3 regions of the Methylosinus sp. KRF6 genome follow, and region 3 is predicted to be linked to each of the others. Evidence: predicted binding sites of a transcription regulator. Region 3 holds the regulator's gene; each other region holds the start of a gene.
What was found. Region 3 encodes LexA, which represses DNA repair genes until DNA is damaged. Its sites were predicted from a motif close to TGTTCNNNNTGTGTTCNG; they were not measured.
Positions count from the first base shown of each region.

Region 1: the regulator LexA is predicted to act here: its motif matches at 1,395-1,412, upstream of recA (recombinase RecA).
Region 2: the regulator LexA is predicted to act here: its motif matches at 1,589-1,606, upstream of dnaE (DNA polymerase III subunit alpha).

Region 1 is NZ_JAHLJF010000001.1:2,343,716-2,349,978, reverse strand. It holds gene KP010_RS11390 (DUF3617 family protein) at 1-311, shown strand, start outside; gene KP010_RS11385 (cytochrome c) at 316-648, opposite strand; gene pyrE (orotate phosphoribosyltransferase) at 661-1,254, opposite strand; gene recA (recombinase RecA) at 1,565-2,644, shown strand; gene alaS (alanine--tRNA ligase) at 2,899-5,565, shown strand; gene KP010_RS11365 (universal stress protein) at 5,796-6,224, shown strand; gene KP010_RS11360 (hypothetical protein) at 6,241-6,263, opposite strand, start outside.
Region 2 is NZ_JAHLJF010000001.1:540,005-546,267, reverse strand. It holds gene KP010_RS02600 (methanol/ethanol family PQQ-dependent dehydrogenase) at 1-1,301, opposite strand, end outside; gene dnaE (DNA polymerase III subunit alpha) at 1,628-5,014, shown strand; gene KP010_RS02590 (MBL fold metallo-hydrolase) at 5,011-5,922, shown strand; gene KP010_RS02585 (DUF1499 domain-containing protein) at 5,951-6,263, opposite strand, start outside.
Region 3 is NZ_JAHLJF010000001.1:3,400,885-3,407,147, reverse strand. It holds gene KP010_RS16060 (hypothetical protein) at 1-103, shown strand, start outside; gene KP010_RS16055 (AsmA family protein) at 213-2,120, opposite strand; gene lexA (transcriptional repressor LexA) at 2,319-3,023, opposite strand; gene KP010_RS16045 (helix-turn-helix domain-containing protein) at 3,348-3,896, opposite strand; gene KP010_RS16040 (transposase family protein) at 4,375-6,159, shown strand; gene KP010_RS16035 (AAA family ATPase) at 6,156-6,263, shown strand, end outside.

The DNA.
Region 1 (6,263 bases), 1.1 Mb from region 3:
TATCGCCGGAAGTGGGATTGCAGTCGCATGACGTTTGCATCGAGGCGGGCGACGGCCTGCTCGGCGCTCCGCAGGACAATTGCACGAAGCCGACGGTCGAATCCGCGCAAGGCGGCGAGGTCATCGTCACCTTCTCCTGCGATCTCCATGGCGCGCGCGAAGTGACGAGCCTCTTGTTCACCGGCGATTTCTCGAGCTGGTATCGCGCGCAATCGAAGACGACGCTCACGCAAAAGAGCGGCGTCACGCGCGAGCGCTCGGGCTTCACCATAGACGCGAAATATCTTCGCTCGGAATGTCCGCAGCCCTGAGGCGTCACTGCTTCGGCGCGAGGCCGACGATATAGGCGGCGAGCGAGTCGATCTCGTCCGGCGTGAGGATGAGATTGGGCATGTTGCGATGCGAGCTGCGCAGAAAGACCTTGATCGCCAGCTCCGTCGTCGAGGACATGCGCGCGACATCAACGAAGCTCGGCGCCTTGGAGGCTTCGTCCTTGGCCGGCGTCTTGTCGTCTATGCGGTGACATTCGACGCAGAGCGAGGCGGCGAGGCGTCGCCCGGCCGTCGGATCGCTCAATTGCGCGGCCGCGGGCGCCGCGACGGCTATGGAAGCGACTAATGCAAAAATCATCGGCGTCGGGCAAATCATGTCGCAGCTCCTCTATATGGTGAAATCGCTCCGCTTGAAGATCGACGCCAGCGTGATTCCCTTTTCGGCGAGCTTTTCCGCAGCGCCTTCCTCACGGTCGATCACCACCAGCGCGCGCGTCGCTTTCGCCTCTGGATGCTCTTCCGTCATGCCGGCGATGGCCTCCAATATAGAGCCGCCCGTCGTCGCCACATCGTCCACGATCAGCGATTCGCCGCCCTTGGGCACATAGCCGTCGATGCGCTCCTTGGCGCCATGGCCCTTGGCCTCTTTGCGCACGAAGAAAGCTTCGACCGGCGCGCCTTTGGGAAAGCTCACCGCGGCGATGGCCGCCACCATGGGCACGGCGCCCACGGCAAGGCCGCCGACGCCTTTTATTCCCTGCGCCCTCATATAGTCGACGACGATATCGGCGATGAGATGCGCGCCCTCCGGCAGCATGGTCGTCTGGCGCAGCTGGAAGAGATAATTGCTCTTGCGGCCCGAGGAGAGCGTGAAATCGCCGCGCAGCAGCGAATGCGTGTCGATCAGCCGATGCAGCCGCCCCCAGCGCGGATCGGCGGGATCGAGAACGGCGTCGGGACGGGAAGCGCGCAAATCGCTCATTGGCTGTCGAAACTCCGCTGTCGATAGAAGAACGGCGCCTTGCGCCGGCTCGCGTCCCTTACGCCGAGGAACTCGCGGACTTCAAGCCGGTTCCTTCCCTCGGCCCGCGCCGGCGCGGGAGGCGGGGCGAAAAATGCGAGCGGAACAAAAAAAGAACTTGGCGAAGAGAACAAATGCGATACAATCTGCCCATCCGATCTTCGCGTCCGATACCGGTCCGATCCTCACAAGTCTTTCACCGCTCTTTCGCTTCAGGGCCGCATCTCGCGTTGCGCCTGCCGCCCGCCCCGTGCCAGAAGGAATCATCGCCGTGAGCCAAGCCAATCTCCGCCTCGTGGAAGGAACATCCGTGGACAAGACCAAGGCGCTGGACGCCGCTTTGTCGCAGATCGAGCGGGCCTTCGGCAAAGGCTCGATCATGCGGCTCGGCAAGAATCAAAAGGCCGTCGAGATCGAGACGATCTCCACCGGCTCGCTCGGGCTCGACATCGCGCTCGGCGTCGGCGGAATGCCGCGTGGCCGCATCGTCGAGATTTATGGGCCGGAATCTTCGGGCAAGACCACTCTGGCGCTGCATGTGATCGCCGAGGCGCAGAAGAAGGGCGGCGTCTGCGCCTTCGTCGACGCCGAACATGCGCTCGATCCGGTCTACGCCCGCAAGCTCGGCGTCAATCTCGAGGAGCTGCTGATCTCCCAGCCCGATACGGGCGAGCAGGCGCTGGAGATCACCGACACGCTGGTGCGCTCCGGCGCGGTGGATGTGCTCATCATCGATTCGGTCGCCGCGCTGACGCCGCGCGCCGAGATCGAGGGGGAGATGGGCGAGGTGCAGCCCGGCCTGCAGGCCCGCCTGATGAGCCAGGCGCTGCGCAAGCTCACCGCCTCCATCTCGCGCTCCAACACGCTCGTCATCTTCATCAATCAGATCCGCATGAAGATCGGGGTCATGTATGGCTCGCCGGAGACGACCACGGGCGGCAACGCCTTGAAGTTCTACGCTTCCGTGCGTCTCGACATTCGCCGCATCGGCTCCATCAAGGACCGCGACGAGGTCACTGGCAACCAGACCCGCGTGAAGGTGGTCAAGAATAAGGTGGCCCCGCCTTTCAAGCAGGTCGAGTTCGACATCATGTATGGCGAGGGCGTCTCCAAGGTCGGCGAGTTGATCGACCTCGGCGTGAAGGCCGGCGTCGTCGAGAAGTCCGGCGCCTGGTTCTCCTACGACAGCCAGCGACTCGGCCAAGGCCGCGAGAACGCCAAGACCTTTCTCAAGCAGAACAAAGAGGCGGCCGAGCGGATCGAGCAGGCGATCCGCGAAAATTCCGGCCTCATCGCCGAGCGCATTCTCGACGCCGGCGGCGAGGGCGAGGGCGACGGCGCCGAGGACTGATCGCAGACAGCGAACGCCCACCCTCCCCTTCAGGGGGAGGGTCGGACGGCGCAGCCGTCCGGGGTGGGGTGACAGCACGAAGACTTCCGAAGCGTCATCCCCTTCCGCGAGCCGCGCCGCCTGTTCCACTTCGCGGACAAATGCTCTAGAAGGGCTCGGTTCGCGCCGGGCCTTTTCCTTTTCCCTGCGACGGTTACGGCCGAGCGCGCGTTCGATGGCTTTTCGAGCCGAACAAGCGGGCGACAAGAACCGATATGAGTGGCGTCAACCAGATCCGTTCGACCTTCCTCGACTATTTCTCGCGCAATGGACACGAGAAGGTCGCATCCTCGCCGCTCGTCCCGCAGAACGACCCCACGCTGATGTTCACCAACGCCGGCATGGTGCAGTTCAAGAATGTCTTCACCGGCTTCGAGAAGCGCCATTACGCGCGCGCCACCACCGCGCAAAAATGTATGCGCGCCGGCGGCAAGCACAATGATCTCGACAATGTCGGCTATACGGCGCGGCATCTGACCTTTTTCGAGATGCTCGGCAATTTCTCTTTCGGCGATTATTTCAAGGAAGGCGCCATAGAACTCGCCTGGAATTTCGTCTCCCGCGAGCTGGCCCTGCCGCGCGAAAAGCTGCTGGTCACCGTCTATCACGACGATGACGAAGCCTTTTCGCTGTGGAAAAAGATCGCCGGCTTTTCTGACGATCGCATCATCCGCATTCCCACCGCAGATAATTTCTGGAGCATGGGCGACGTCGGCCCCTGCGGCCCTTGCTCCGAGATTTTCTTCGATCAGGGCGACAGCGTCGCCGGCGGCCCGCCCGGCAGCCCGGACGAAGATGGCGATCGGTTCCTGGAGTTCTGGAACCTCGTCTTCATGCAATATGAGCAGACCGCGCCGGGCGAGCGCGCGCCGCTGCCGCGTCCCTCCATCGACACGGGCATGGGCCTCGAGCGAATCGCCGCGCTGCTGCAGGGCGTGCAATCGGTCTTCGAGGTCGATCTCTTCCGGCGCCTCATCGGCGCCGTCGCGGAGGCGACAAGCGTCGATTCCGCCGGACCGCAGGCGGCGAGCCACCGCGTCATCGCCGATCATCTGCGCGCCTCGGCCTTTCTCGTCGCCGATGGCGTGACGCCTTCGAATGAGGGCCGCGGCTATGTGCTGCGCCGAATCATGCGCCGCGCCATGCGCCATGCGCAGCTTCTCGGCGCCGCCGAGCCTTTGATGCATCGCCTCGTCGGCGAGCTGGTTTCCGAAATGGGCCTCGCCTATCCCGAGCTGACCCGCGCCGAAAGCCTCATTCGCGACACTCTGCTGACCGAGGAGACGCGTTTCCGCCAGACTCTCGTGCGCGGCCTCTCGATCCTCGACGAGGAGAGCGCCTCGCTCACGGCCGGCGCGAGCTTCTCCGGCGAAACGGCGTTCAAGCTCTACGACACTTACGGCTTTCCGCTCGATCTCACCGAGGATGCGCTGCGACCGCGCGGCATCGTCGTCGACAAGGCCGCTTTCGAGACCGCCATGGAGCGCCAGCGCGCCGAGGCGCGCAAGGCCTGGGCCGGCTCTGGCGAGACGGCGACCGAGGCCGTCTGGTTCGCGCTCGAGGAGCGTCTCGGCGCGACCGAGTTTCTCGGCTATGATCGGGAAAAGTCCGAGGGCCAGATCGTCGCCCTTCTCCACGAAGGGGCGGAGACCTTCCGGCTCGAGACCGGCGCGCGCGGCGCCGTGCTGCTCAATCAGACGCCCTTCTATGCGGAGTCCGGCGGCCAGATCGGAGACATCGGCGTGATGCGCGCCAAGGGCGTGCGCTTTCGCGTCACCAACACGCAAAAGAAGGTTCACGGCCTCTTCGTTCACGAGGGCGTGGTGGAGGAGGGCGCGCTCACGCCTGGTCTCGCGCTCGAGCTCGAGGTCGAGCACGCTCGCCGCAACGCCGTGCGCGCCAATCATTCGGCGACGCATATTCTGCACGAGGCGCTGCGCCGCGTGCTCGGCGATCATGTCGCGCAAAAGGGCTCGCTCGTCGCGCCGGATCGGCTGCGCTTCGACTTCACCCATCCCAAGCCATTGACCGAGGAAGAGATCGCCGCCGTCGAGCAGATCGCCAACGAAGTGGTGCAGGACAACGCCCCGGTCGAGACCCGGCTGATGGGCCAGGACGAGGCCATTCGTTCCGGCGCCCGCGCTTTGTTCGGCGAAAAATATGGCGACGAGGTGCGCGTCGTCGCCATGGGCCATGCGGCCGTCGACGCCGATCGCGCCTTTTCCGTCGAACTCTGCGGCGGCACGCATGTGCGTCGCACCGGCGACATCGGCCTCATCAGCGTCGTCTCGCAGGGCGCGGTCGCCTCGGGCGTGCGCCGCATCGAGGCGAAGACGGCGGAAGGCGCCCGCGCGCAGCTCGTCTCCGAGGCCAAGGCGCTGCGCGAGATCGCGGCTCTCGTTCGCGCCTCCGTCGAGGAAGCCCCGGCGCGGCTGGCCAGCCTCATCGAGGAGCGCAAGACTTTGGAGCGCGAGCTCGCCGACGCCAAGCGCAAGCTCGCCATGGGCGGCGGCGGCAATGGCGCGGCGGAGCCTGTTCGCGACGTCGCTGGAATCAAGCTGTTCGCCAAAGCCGTCGGCGGCATAGACGCGAAGGATTTGAAGTCCCTCGTCGACGAGGCCAAGAAGACGATCGGCTCCGGCGTCGTCGCCATCGCCAACGCCTCCACGGACGGCAAGGCCGGAGTTGTCGTCGGCGTCACCGCCGATCTCACCGCCCGCTTCAACGCCATCGATCTGGTGCGCGCCGCTTCCGAGAAGCTCGGCGGCAAGGGCGGAGGAGGGCGGCCCGATCTCGCCCAGGCCGGCGGTCCCGACGCTTCTGCGCTCGATGCGGCGCTCGCGGCGGTCGAGGAGACGCTCCGCCAAAAGGCCTCGCAGTGAAGCCGAGGGCGATCGCGCCGGCGTCACTCGTCTCCTAAATATTTTCCCGCAGCGCAATCGCGAGTCGGACGCCATATAATCGGCTGGCGGCGCGCCGGCCGACGTCGTCCCATCGTAAGAGGCCGCGCGACGTTCGGTCGCGCGCTCGAGCGCTAAAAACGCCGGAGCGCGAGCCTTACATCACGATCTCGGGGCCATGGTCGGTTGGTTACCCGAGCGGAGGAGCGCCCATGCATGAGAAAATCCTCATTCCCCTCGATTTGACAGAGCCGGAGCTGACGCGCCTCGCGCTCGACGAAGCGCTCGCATTGGCCAAAGGCCAGGCGCAGCCCGAACTTCGCCTCGTCAATGTGCAATCTCTCGTGCCGGTGGCGTTTCTCGATTACATCCCGCCGAATTTCGACGAGGAATTGCGCACCGCGGCGGAGCAGGAAATCGCCGATGTCGCCGCCAAGCTCGACTATCCCAAGAACAAGGTGACGACAGTGGTGCGTTTCGGCGCCATCTATCCGGAGGTGCTCGCGGAAGCGCAAGAGTGGGGCGCCGATCTCATCGTGCTCGGCTCGCATCGGCCGGCGATGTCGACCTATCTTCTCGGCTCCAACGCCAAGACGATCGTGCGCCACGCCAAATGCTCGGTGCTGGTGGTGCGGCGCTGAGCGCGCCGGCCGCCTTTCAGTTCTTTCTCTCTTCCTTGG
Region 2 (6,263 bases), 2.9 Mb from region 3:
CGCGTCGTCTCGTCCTCGCCATGCGCCTCGGTCGAGAAGCGCTCGTCGAGGATCGGACGGCCATAGGTTTTCGACTTCTTGTCGAGGTCGATCTTCTTGGCCCAATTGACCGCCGGATCGAATTTCTCGGCGACGAGCAATTCGCCATTTGTGCGATCGAGCGTGTAGGCGAAGCCGTTGCGATCGAAATGAACGGCGGTCTTCGTCTTCTTGCCGCCGATCTCCTGATCGACGAGCACGATCTCATTGACCGCGTCATAATCCCATTGGTCGTGCGGCGTCGTCTGATAGACCCATTTCGCCTTGCCCGTGTCGAGATCGCGCGCCCAGAGCGTCATCGACCAGCGATTGTCGCCGGGACGCTGCACGGGATTCCATGTCGAGGGGTTGCCGGAGCCGTAATAGATCAGATCGAGCTCCGGATCATAGCTGTACCAGCCCCATGTCGTGCCGCCGCCCAGCTTCCACTGATCGCCTTGCCAAGTGTTGATCCCGGAGTCCTTGCCCACGGGCTTGCCGAGATGGGTCGTCTTCTCGGGGTCGATCAACGTCTCTTCGTCCGGCCCGGTCGAATAGCCGCGCCACAGCAGCGCGCCGGTCTTGACGTCATAAGCGCTGATATGGCCGCGCACGCCATATTCGCCGCCGGCGTTGCCGACGAGCACCTTGTCCTTGAACACATGCGGCGCCGCCGTGGAGGTCTCGCCCTTCGACGGATCGCCGAATTTGACGGACCAGATCGGTCTGTCCTTGCCCTCGCCGGAAGACGCGCCCGTCGCCGCATCGAGCGCTACGAGAGTCGTGTCGGCCTGCGCGAGAAAAATCTTGCCGTCGCCATAGGCGAGACCGCGATTGACCGTGTCGCAGCACATCACCGGAACGACGGAGGCGTCCTGCTGCGGCGCATATTTCCACAGCACCTTATGATCCGGGTCTCGCAGATCGAGCGCATAGACGACATTCGGAAACGGCGTGTGCAGATACATCACATCGGTGACATAGGCGGACTTCGTCTTGCCGTCCTTGTCGGCGGCCGCCGGAATCGTCACATCGTGAATGACGAGCGGCGCCCCTTCGTGACCGCGCAGAACGCCGGTCGAAAATTGCCAATCGACAGAGAGCTTGTGCACATTCGCGGTGGTGATCTGCTTCAACGCCGAATGACGACGATTGGCGTAATCTCCCGTCGGCGACACCCATTGCCGCGCGTCCTTCTGCAGCTCGAGCAGCGTATCCGCAAAGGCGCCGCTCGCCGCGAGCGCGAACGCGCCGACGGTCATCGACAGTCGGAATTTTCTCATCTGCATTCATTCCCTCCGCAGCCCGACGTTTTTTAAGCTTACGTTTTCTTCGCGACAGACGGCGACGGCCCGGGAAACCGCGCGCCGTCTGTCGCGAGCTCATGCAGCGGCCGCGACGCCGCTCGCAACGGAGGTTCCACGAATGCGCGCGCCTTCGCCAGATCGCGAAACCGCGACGCGTCTTTGATCGTCGCAGTTTTGCGACAGTTGCGACGACGATCGAGCATCGCCGCCTCGCGACGCACGCGCCAGCGACACGTGCGCCCCTTGCCCCTGCTCGGGAAATGCGGGACAATACGTGAACAAAATGCGCGCCCGAGCTTGCGATGCCCCGCTACGCCGAATTCGCGACGACGACGAACTTCTCCTTCCTGCGCGGCGCCTCGCATCCCGAGGAGATGGTCGCGCGAGCGATGGCGCTCGGCCATGTCGGCATAGGCGTGGCCGATCGCAATTCGCTCGCCGGCGTCGTGCGCGCTCATTCCTATCTGCGCGAGCACGCGGCCGAAGCGCCCGGCTTTCGTCTCGCCATAGGCGCGCGGCTCGTCTTCGCCGACGAGACGCCGGATATTCTCTGCTATCCGAAGGACCGCGCCGCTTACGGGCGTCTCTGCCGGCTGCTGACGCGCGGCAATATGCGCGCGCAGAAGGGCGAGTGCCGCCTTTTCCTCGACGATCTCTTAGAATTCGCCGAAGATCAGCAGCTCATCCTCATGGAGGGCGCGGCCCTTCCCCCTGCCCTGCTCGCTGCGGCCGACGAGCGGATGTGGCTGGCGGCGACCGCGCTCTATGGCGTCGACATGCGCGCCGCCCTCGCCCGCCGCATCGCGCTCTCGCGCGAGACCGGCCTGCCGCTCATCGCGGTGAATGAGCCGAACATGCATGTCCCCGAGCGACGCCCGCTCGCCGACGTTCTCGCTTGCGTGCGCGAGAAGACGACGCTCGACAACGCCGGCTATCTGCTCTCCGCCAACGCCGAGCGCGCGCTGAAGAGCGGAGCGGAAATGGCGCGACTATTCACGCAGGCGCCGCAGGCGGTCGAGGAGACGGCGCGCTTTCTGGAAGGCCTATCCTTCCGTCTCGACGCGCTGGCGCATAATTATCCGAGCGAGCTGCGCGAGGGATTTTCCAGCGAGCAGGAGGCGCTCGAATTTTACGCGCGAGACGGCGCGCGGACGCGTTATCCGGGCGGCGTTCCCGATCAGGTCGAGACGCTGCTGCGCCATGAGCTGCAGCTGATCGCAGAGCTCGGCTACGCCGCTTACTTTCTCACCGTGCACGACATTGTCCGCTTCGCGCATTCGAAGGACATATTCGCGCAGGGGCGCGGCTCGGCCGCCAATTCCGTCGTCTGCTTCTGCCTCGGCGTCACCGAGGTCGATCCGACGAAGCATGATCTCCTCTTCGAGCGCTTCGTCTCCGCCGCGCGCAACGAGCCGCCAGATATCGACGTCGATTTCGAGCATGAGCGGCGCGAGGAGGTGATGCAATATATCTACGCGCGCTATGGCCGCGAGCGCGCCGGACTCACGGCGACGGTCGTCTCCTATCGCTCGCGTTCGGCCATTCGCGAGGTCGGCAAGGCTTTCGGCCTTTCGGCCGACGTCGTCTCGCGGCTCTCGAACAATGTGTGGGGAGGAATAGCGCAAGGAGAGGCGTCCCCACCTCCCCCTCGAGGGGGGAGGTCGAGCGCCGAAGGCGATCGGGAGGGGGTGAAACCCCAAGTCTCTGCCGTTGAACCCCACCCCGTCCGGCTATCGCCGGCCGACCCTCCCCCTAAAGGGGAGGGTGAGCGCGAGCCGCGCCTCGCCAAGGCGCTGGAGCTGACGCGCGAGCTGACCGGCTTTCCGCGCCATCTCTCGCAGCATACGGGCGGCTTCGTCATCACGCGCGATCGGCTCGACGAGATCGTCCCGCTCGCGCCCGCCGCCATGGAAGGCCGCACGACGATCGAATGGGACAAGGACGATCTCGACGCGCTGCGCATATTGAAGATCGACGTGCTGGCGCTCGGAATGCTCACCTGCCTGCGCAAGGGCCTCGCTCTGCTGGCCGAGCGCTATGGCGTCGTGCATCGCCTCGCGTCGATCCCCGCGGAGGAGGAGAGTGTCTATGACATGATCTCGCGCGCCGACACGATCGGCGTGTTCCAGATCGAGAGCCGCGCGCAAATGTCCATGCTGCCGCGGCTGCAGCCACGCGAATTCTACGATCTCGTCATAGAGGTGGCGATCGTGCGCCCCGGCCCCATTCAGGGCGATATGGTGCATCCTTATCTGCGCCGTCGCATCGGCAAGGAGGAGGTCTCCTTTCCCTCGGCGGAACTCGAGGAGGTGCTGCGCAAGACGCTCGGCGTGCCTTTGTTCCAGGAGCAGGCGATGCGCATCGCCATTGTCGCCGGCGGCTTCACGCCGGATGAGGCGGACCGGCTGCGCCGCGCCATGGCGACGTTCAAGCGCGTCGGCACGATCGGAACCTTCCGCGCCAAAATGCTCGCCGGCATGGAGGCGCGCGGCTATAGCCGCGATTTCGCCGAGCGCTGCTGGGGGCAGATCGAAGGCTTCGGCTCCTATGGCTTCCCGGAGAGTCATGCGGCCTCGTTCGCCCTGCTCGTCTACGCCTCCGCCTGGCTCAAATGCCGCTACCCGGACGTATTCTGCTGCGCTCTTTTGAATTCGCAACCCATGGGCTTCTACGCCCCGGCGCAGATCGTGCGCGATGCGCAGGAGCATGGCGTCGGCGTGCATGAAGTGGATGTGAATTTCTCCGATTGGGATTGCGCGCTGGAGGCGCGCGCGCAGGCGACGCCGCTGCATCCACGCCATGTCTCCATGGCCGGCGACATTCGCGCGACGCATGACGTGCGTCTCGGCTTTCGTCAGATCGTGGGCCTGCGGGAAGAGGATATGAAGCGGCTCGTGGCGCGGCGCGGCTCCGGCTATGATTCCGTGCGCGATCTGTGGCTGCGCGGTGGGCTCGAGCCGGCGACGCTGGAGCGCTTGGCGGAAGCCGGCTCCTTCGCCTCGCTGGGCCTGCCGCGCCGCGACGCGCTCTGGGCCGTGCAGGCGCTCAATCGCGCCGGCGACAAGGACGATCTGCCGCTGCTGCGCGCGCTCTCCTTCGCGCCGCAGGAGGAGGACGCGAACCTTCCGCCCATGCCGCTCGGGGCGGAGGTGGTGGAGGATTATCGCTTTCTGTCATTATCGCTGAAGGCGCATCCGATGGCGTTTTTGCGGGGACGGCTCGAGGCGAAGGGAATCATGCCCTGTAGCGCGCTCGGCGGCGGCCCCCTCCCCAACCCTCCCCTGCGAGCGGGAGAGGGAGCAGGCGCCGCGCTTCATCGAGATTTCGCGCAACGCGGGCCGCCCCCCTCTTCCACGCAGAGAGTGAGGGAGGGCGCCCGCGTGAGCGTCGCCGGCCTCGTGCTGGTGCGGCAGCGGCCGGGTTCGGCGAGCGGCGTTATTTTCATGACGATCGAGGACGAGACGGGGATCGCCAATATCGTCGTCTGGCCGAAACTGTTCGAGCGCCAACGTCCCGAGGTCATAGGCGCGCGGCTTGTCGTGGTCACAGGGCGCGTGCAGAACGAATCCGGCGTGGTCCATGTGATCGCGCAGAAGGTCGAGGATCTGAGCGCCGATCTGCGCCTGCTCGAGCAATCGCGCGGCGCCAAGGCGCGCGAGGCCATTCCGAAGGGACGCAATTTTCAATGACCCCAGATGATTTCCTCACCACCTTCGACTCTCCGCCGGGCGCGCTGCAACGCGTTTCACGGCTGACGCGCCGCATTGTCGCGCCCAATCCCGGCGCCTTCACCTATACGGGCACTTGCAGCTACATCCTCGGCGAAGGCGAGGTGGCGATCATCGACCCCGGCCCGGCGGACGCTTCGCACATAGAGGCGTTGCTCGCCGCCATAGCGGGCGAAACGCTGCGCTATCTGCTCGTCACCCATACGCATCGCGACCACTCGCCGGCGGCGCGTATTCTGGCGGAGAGGACCGGCGCGACCATCGCCGGCTGCGCGCCCTATGCGCCGCCGCCCGATCTTTCGGTCACAGGCCCAGGCCTCGACGCCTCGCATGACAAGAGCTATGCGCCCGACCATCTCCTCGCCGATGGCGATCGGCTGAGCTTCGGCGGCCTCGCCATAGAGGCCGTCGCGACGCCGGGCCATACGACGAACCATCTCTGCTTCTCGCTGGCCGAGGAGGCGACGCTCTTCACCGGCGATCACGTGATGGGCTGGGCGACCACGGTCATCGCGCCGCCGGACGGCTCGATGAGCGAATATTTCGCCTCGCTGGAAAAGCTGCGCCGACGCGACGATCGTCTCTATTGGCCGGCTCATGGCGGCCCGGTGAAGGAGCCGCAACGCTATTTGCGCGCCTTGCGCCAGCATCGCCAGCAGCGCGAGGCGGCAATTCTCGAGCGGCTCGAGGCCGGCGACGAGACGATCGCCGTCATGGTCGCACGCATTTACGAGGGTTTCGACGCGCGGCTCCAAAAGGCGGCGGCGTTCTCCGTCTTCGCGCATCTCGAGGATATGATCGAGCGCGGCCTCGCCCGCTGCGAGGGGCCGGCGACATTGGAGGCGCGGTATTTCAAGGGCGGCGAATAGCGGCGTCCCGGTTCAATTCGCTACTCGCTCATTTCTCATTCAGCCCCGCCTGCAATTCCTCCGCGAATTGCCGGATGCGCTTGGCGTTGGCGCCGAAGTCGTGGCGTCCGTAGCGGGAGGCCGAGCGCACGTCTATGCGGGTCTGGCCGGCGAGCGGACGTAGCCGCACGGCTATGTCGTCGGCGAAACCCATGACGAGGTCCCGATCGAGAAAATCGAGATGGCCGACGCCCGAGCGCCCGCCCGGAGGACGCTGGTCGATGACCCGCCAGCCGCGGCTCTGGGCCGTCTCCAAAACCAGCTGATAGGCCTCGTCCGGCTCGAGATCGACGACGATCGGC
Region 3 (6,263 bases):
GCAGGCTGAAGGGGATTTGAAAAACGTCGCGATTACGCAGCGACAGACCGCGAGCCGGCTGGCCCGACCAGAGAACACGCTCGCCGTCGAGCAGGCGATTTGAGAAATATTCGTCAGTCATGTGCGCCACTTCGAAACCGAGGATGGACGCCGCGTTTTATAGCAGAAGCGCTCGGTTGCCGTCACCGTCGACGAGTGGCTCGAGACGACCCTCACCGCTCCTTCGCCGCCCCACCCTCCGGCTCCACGCGCGGCAGCAGCGGCGCGGCGGCGCCCGAGCGCTTGATCAGCGCGGCGGCGTCCGGCGCGAAGACGGGATCGTCCCAAGCGCCGGAGAGATCGAAGCCGATCTGCACGCCCTTCTCGCGCGGCTTGCCGGCGGCGTCGGCCTCATTGGCCTGCGCCTTCATCGCGAGGCTGCGCTCCGGGATGCGCGCCTGGCCGGCGAAGGCCAGCGCGAAGCCCGGCCCATGCGCTTGGCCATCCTCTATATTCGCGGTTCCCTTGACGATTTTGATGGTCGCGCTGGCGCGATCCACCAGCGAGTGACCGGAGCGAATGTCCATCGCGCTCGACAAGGGCCGCTTGTCGATGCGGCGCAGCGCGCGCTCCAGGTCTATGCCGTCGACCTCGCCCTCGCTCAGCGTGAGGGTGGCGCGGCCGTCGAGATCGCGCATGAGCTGCGCGACGCTGTCGCCAGTGGCGTCGAGCGTGAAATTGGCGTCCAGCGCGCCGCCGAGATCGGGCCGCGCGGCGGCGTCCCAGGCGAGCGCGCCGGCGTCGACGCCGGTCAGCTGCGCATTGGCGTGGAATTCCAGCGCGCCCGCCGCATTGGCGGCGAAAATGGCGCGGCCCTTCACGGTTCCCTTATAAGCCGCCGCCTCGGCGAGAGCGAGCTCGAGCCGGCCGCCGCGCAGCAGCAGCGACAGAGCGGCGTCCTCGAGATTGAGCCGCAGAACGCGGGCGCGCGTCGCCGAAAGGCGCAGATCGACATCGGCGTTCTGAATATCCGGCAAAACGAAAGCGTCGCGGCTCCACTGGCCGTCGGCGCCGGAGAGCGGCGGCAGATCGGCGACCATCGGCTTCAGCGACACGTAATTGCTGGCGAGCGTCGCATGGACGATCGGCTTGTCGCCCTCGTGGCGCAGCCCGAAGGAGCCCTCGAACTCATTGTCGTCGGCCGAGAGCTTCAGATCGGTGAGCTGGAAATCGCGCAGGCCGACGCTGGCTTTGGCGGAAAGCTGGACATTCTCGAAAGGCCCGGGCAGCGGCGCGCTCACATTGGCGAGGGCGAGCGCATGGCGCAGCGAGGGCGAGGAGGCGGTGAGCCGCCCCATAAAGCGGGGCTTGGGGCCGAGCTGGCCGAAGCCCTCCGCCTCCGCCCGCAAGCTGTCGGAATCGAGCCGCACGGTGACCGCCGTTTGCTCGCCACGCAGAAGGGCGCCGGGCTTGAGCACCCACAGCGTGCCGCGCGGTCGCTCGCCGCGCCAGGAGAAGGCGAGGTCGAGCGTCGCGGGCGAGCCGACCGTGCGCCAGTCGAGACTGGCCTCTATGTCGCGCAGTGTCTCTTCGCCGCCGGCATATTTGACATGGGCCGCGCCGGAAACGATGGCGACGCCGCCGAGCCGGGCGCGATCGGCCTTTTCCGCCGCGGCAGTCGAGGGCCGCGCCGCCGCCGCGCGCACGGCGGCGCCTGCCGCGCTCATCGGCTTGCGGTCGAGATCGATCTCGATGGCGGGGCGAACGAGCTCTATGTCGGCGATCTCGAGACGGCCGGCGAGCAGCGGCAGCAGCAGCACATTGCCGTGCAATCGCTCCGCCTCGATGGTGAGCGCCGCGGTCGGGTCCGCGAAGGCGATGCCGTCTATGGTGATGTGCGGACGGGGGAGGACCGAGAAGGTCGAGCGCCCCTTGGCGGCGATGAAGAGACCAGCGGAGGAATTGAGCTGGCCGGAAATCTCCTCGAGCAGAGCGCTGGTGGAGAAGGTCCAGGGCGCGAGGGCCGCGCCGAGCGCCACCGTCACGACGGCGCCCATCACGATCAGCCAGCGCCGGGAAAGGCGCGCGAAAGGCAGGCGGCGGCCGAGGCTCGAGGGTTTCGATCCTTCGATTTCGCGCATTGGGCCGGTCGAGTGCGACATTCCATCGTCCATGCAGAAAGAGGCGGGGCAGAAAGAGGCGGGCCGGGCCGCACGGTCGCGCGCGACGGAGCGCGCTTCTTTCGAAAGGGCGGCCGCGCCGACAGGCCCGCGCGCCAATAGCGCGCGAGGCCGGACCATGGCGGCAAAGGGCGGCGAGATCGTGGCGGCGCGCGCCCTTCAGTATTTGCGCAGAAGGCTGACCAGACGACCCTGGATGCGGACGCGATCGGGCCCGAAAATGCGCGTCTCATAAGCCGGATTGGCGGCCTCTAGCGCTATTGACGCGCCGCGCTTGCGCAGGCGCTTCAATGTCGCCTCCTCGTCGTCGATGAGGGCGACGACGATATCGCCGGTGTCGGCGCTGTCCTGCTTGCGCACCACGACGACGTCGCCGTCGAGAATGCCGGCCTCGATCATCGAATCGCCACGCACCTCGAGCGCGAAATGCTCGCCGCCACCGAGCATATCCGGCGGCAGGCTGATGGTGTGGCTGCGATTCTGCAGCGCGGAGATGGGCGTGCCCGCGGCGATGCGGCCCATGACCGGGATCGCCACCTGCTGATCGGACTCGGGCTCGCCGGCCGGGACGGGCCGCACGCGGCCGAGCGCGCCCTCTATGACCGAGGGCGAGAATTTGCCGCCGCGCGCGGCGACGCGGGGCGTCGCCGATTCAGGGAGGCGCAGCACCTCGAGCGCGCGGGCGCGATTGGGCAGGCGGCGGATGAAGCCGCGCTCCTCGAGCGCGAGAATGAGCCGGTGAATGCCGGATTTGGAGCGCAGATCGAGCGCGTCCTTCATCTCGTCGAAGGAGGGCGGCACGCCCGTCTCCTTCAGCCGCTCATGGATGAAGCGCAGCAAATCGCTCTGTTTCTTGGTCAGCATAGGAGCCCCCCGGCGCCGCCCCGCCTGCGGCGCGCTTCCACTTATGTTGGCGCGGCTTCATAAACAAATCATGAACACGACATTATGCGTTCGCCCTGCGTTCCGCAAGTGGACATTGCGCTCGTCCCGTACTCGCCACTTCTCACGGGAGGCGCTATAAGGATTGGAGCGGCCATCGCTATTTGAGCGCGCCGGACATCGATATTTGGAAATCCATGTCAGCAAAGCTAGTAAATTCAGATATATAGATGAGGCAGATTGAGGAACCGATTGAGGAACCATCATTCGGGAATGCTGCGGGCCGTAAAGGTTTGAAATAAGGCGCTATTTACCGTTCGGATTGAGGAACCGCTCGTCTGGCGGGCCATCGCTTGAGGAACCAATTGAGGAACCTTGTTCGACACGAATGACCCCCGTAAGCTCGCCCGCGCTCATGAACTTGCCGTCGTAGGCCCGCTGGACCAACGAGATTAGATCATCTTCGGTCAGCTGGTGCTTTGCCTCAGATTGCACACGGCTTACTATTTTTTCAAGAAGCTCTTGCTCATTTGCGATCAAATACGAAACAATTGCATTTATGGAGTGCGGAGAGGATGAGTTAAAAGCGACTCCAACGGCATGGAGATATGCAATCCTCGTCACAGAAAGCACAACGCTGTTGCCCTCGATAGTGTCTGTGCGGACGCTATCGAACCTTATACCGCTAAGCTCCTCTATTACCTTAAGCTTTTTCTTTGGTATTTCTTCACGAAGTCGCCAACTCGCGATAGTGCTTTTTCCAACACCAAGGCGAGCGGCCAAATCTGCATCCCGGTCGGTGCCGAGCGCCAATTTGACTTTTTCCAAAAAGGTGGCGGTGGAGTTCTTCAGCATGGCCTTGACACGATAGCGAAACGCAATCAGATTGCATTTTGACCTCAAATACGAAGTCGGATGCAATCCATGGTTCCGTCTCCCGAACTCCTCATTCGCGTTCGAGCCGCCTTTGTAGAACAGGGCGGTTCATTTGCGAAATGGTGCCGTGAAAATCGGATATCACGCCAATGGGCGACGGCCGCGCTCACCGGGGGAAGGGACGGGCCGGCCGCAAGGTCACTGCGCACACGCATTCTCGAAGCAGTTTCCTTGAAGGCAGCTTGATATGAGCGCCGATTGGCTCGACTCGAACGGGTTCGCGGACCTTTGCGGGATCACACCCCGCGCGGCTCGCAAGGCGCTCGGACGGGCCAAAGCTGGCAAGCCGTATCTTGGGAAGGTGCTAGAGGTCCGCGAAATCCCCGGACGAGGCGGGCGAAAGGGAACAAATTTCCAAGTCCGCGCCGACAGCCTTCCGCTCGGCCTTCAAGAGCGTTTGAAAGCCTCTTCACAGCCCGCCGAGCCCCGCTCTTTCAAGACCGACATAGCCGCGATCATTGGCGTTTTCGGACCCGAGTTCGACAAGCTCCTCACACTCCGCAAGGGCTCGGTCGCGCGGGCGAAGGGCCTCGAGGAACTGAGCAAGCGCCCGCTGATCGACATAAAGGGCAAGAATGCTTTCCGATGCTATTCCGTCAACACGCTTCGCCGCTATCTCGCGGAATACGAGGCGAAGGGCGCCGCCGCGCTCGTGCGGCGGAAGCGGCGCGACGCGGGCGTGAAGAGCGTCATCCTTTCCAAAGAATGGGACCAGCAAGTCCCTTTCGATGACGCCAAAAAGCGCGAGATCGCGGAAAAGCTCAAAAAAGACATCCGCTCCTATTGGGCGCATGGCTACAAGAGAGGCGCCATTCTTTTCAGGGCCTCATTCGCGCTGGAAAAAATGACGCGCGAAGCCGGCTTCGAGCCGCCGCCCGGTCTCTGCCGAGTTCCTCATCACTTCGTCGGCAGCGAGCGGCTCTATCGGTCGATCCATGTCAAAAACACGGATCGAAAAACGTTCGAGGACAAGAGAGAGCGCGTTTGGCGTTCATATGACGCCCTTGTCGCGAATGAGCAATGGTTCGGCGATTGCCACAAGTGCGACGTGATCCTCAAAGAGTCCGCCGATTATCAGCGCCACGCGGTTTTCATCACTTGGATCGACGCCGCGACGCTACGCGTGCATATCGATGTTGTGATCCTCCCGAAGGGAAAGGGAATAACAAATTCGCACGTGAGCGCCAGCCTCTTGCGCGCGATGAAGAGCTTGGGCGTCCCCCAGTCGATCTGTATCGACAACGGGTCGGAATTCTACAATGTCGACTTTATCGCCGATCTGCTCAAATTGAGGTGCGGCGACGATCGGCAGGTGATCGTCCACTCTATCCCGCACAATCCGCAGGGCAAGGCGATCCTCGAAGGTTTCTTCGCCAATTTCGAGCAAAACTATCTCGGGGCCACACCCGGCCAAATCGGCGGCAACCGCATGGCGTCGAAAATAGCGAACGGCGGACGCAAGCCGGTTTCGTGGCCGCTGGACGAAGGAGCCTTCTTCCGACACATCGCCAACAACGTCCACATTTACCATCACATGCCGCAAAAGGGACGGATTTTGAAAGGGCTGTCGCCCTTCGAGGCTTATCAGAAACAAATCGACACCGGATTTGAGCGGGTCGAAATCGACGAAGAGGCGTTCATCGTCGCCTTTTCTGTTTTGAAACGCGTCGCTGTAGGCCGTGCCGGCATATCCCATGCGGGACGGCAATGGACGTGCGACGCCATTTCCTCATACCCCGGCGACCACGTTCTCATTCGCGTCCCGAAATACGACGATTGGGCCAATCTCCCCGTCTACGACGAGAAAGAACGCTTCCTCGGATGGGCGGCCCCAAAGCAGGCATTCGATTTTCACGATCGCGAGGGAGCGAAAGAAAGCGGGCGCCTGACAAAACTCGCGCGCGAGGGAATACACACCCTCGCCGAGGATACGCATTCTATCGACCCGATAGCGGACGCGGAGCATCTCGCCGCGATGCTGCCGGCGCCGCCGGTCGCGCCGAGCACTGGCGTCGTCACAACATCCGACACAGCGCGGGACATCATCAAGCGCGTGAAGGAAAGCCCCAAGGCGAAGCGCGAGCGCGAAGATGCAGCGCGACGGCGAGAGGCCGAAGAACAGCTCGCGCTCGGCGCAGAGTTTTTCGCAAAATTCGAAGCGCGGAAGGCACAAAACACATGAGACGCATCAGCAAAACATCGATCGTCGCCGCGATCGAAGACGCGGCCTCCTACGCTCGCACGATGAAACAGGCGGCGGCCGTCACCGGAGCGCCGGGAGTCGGC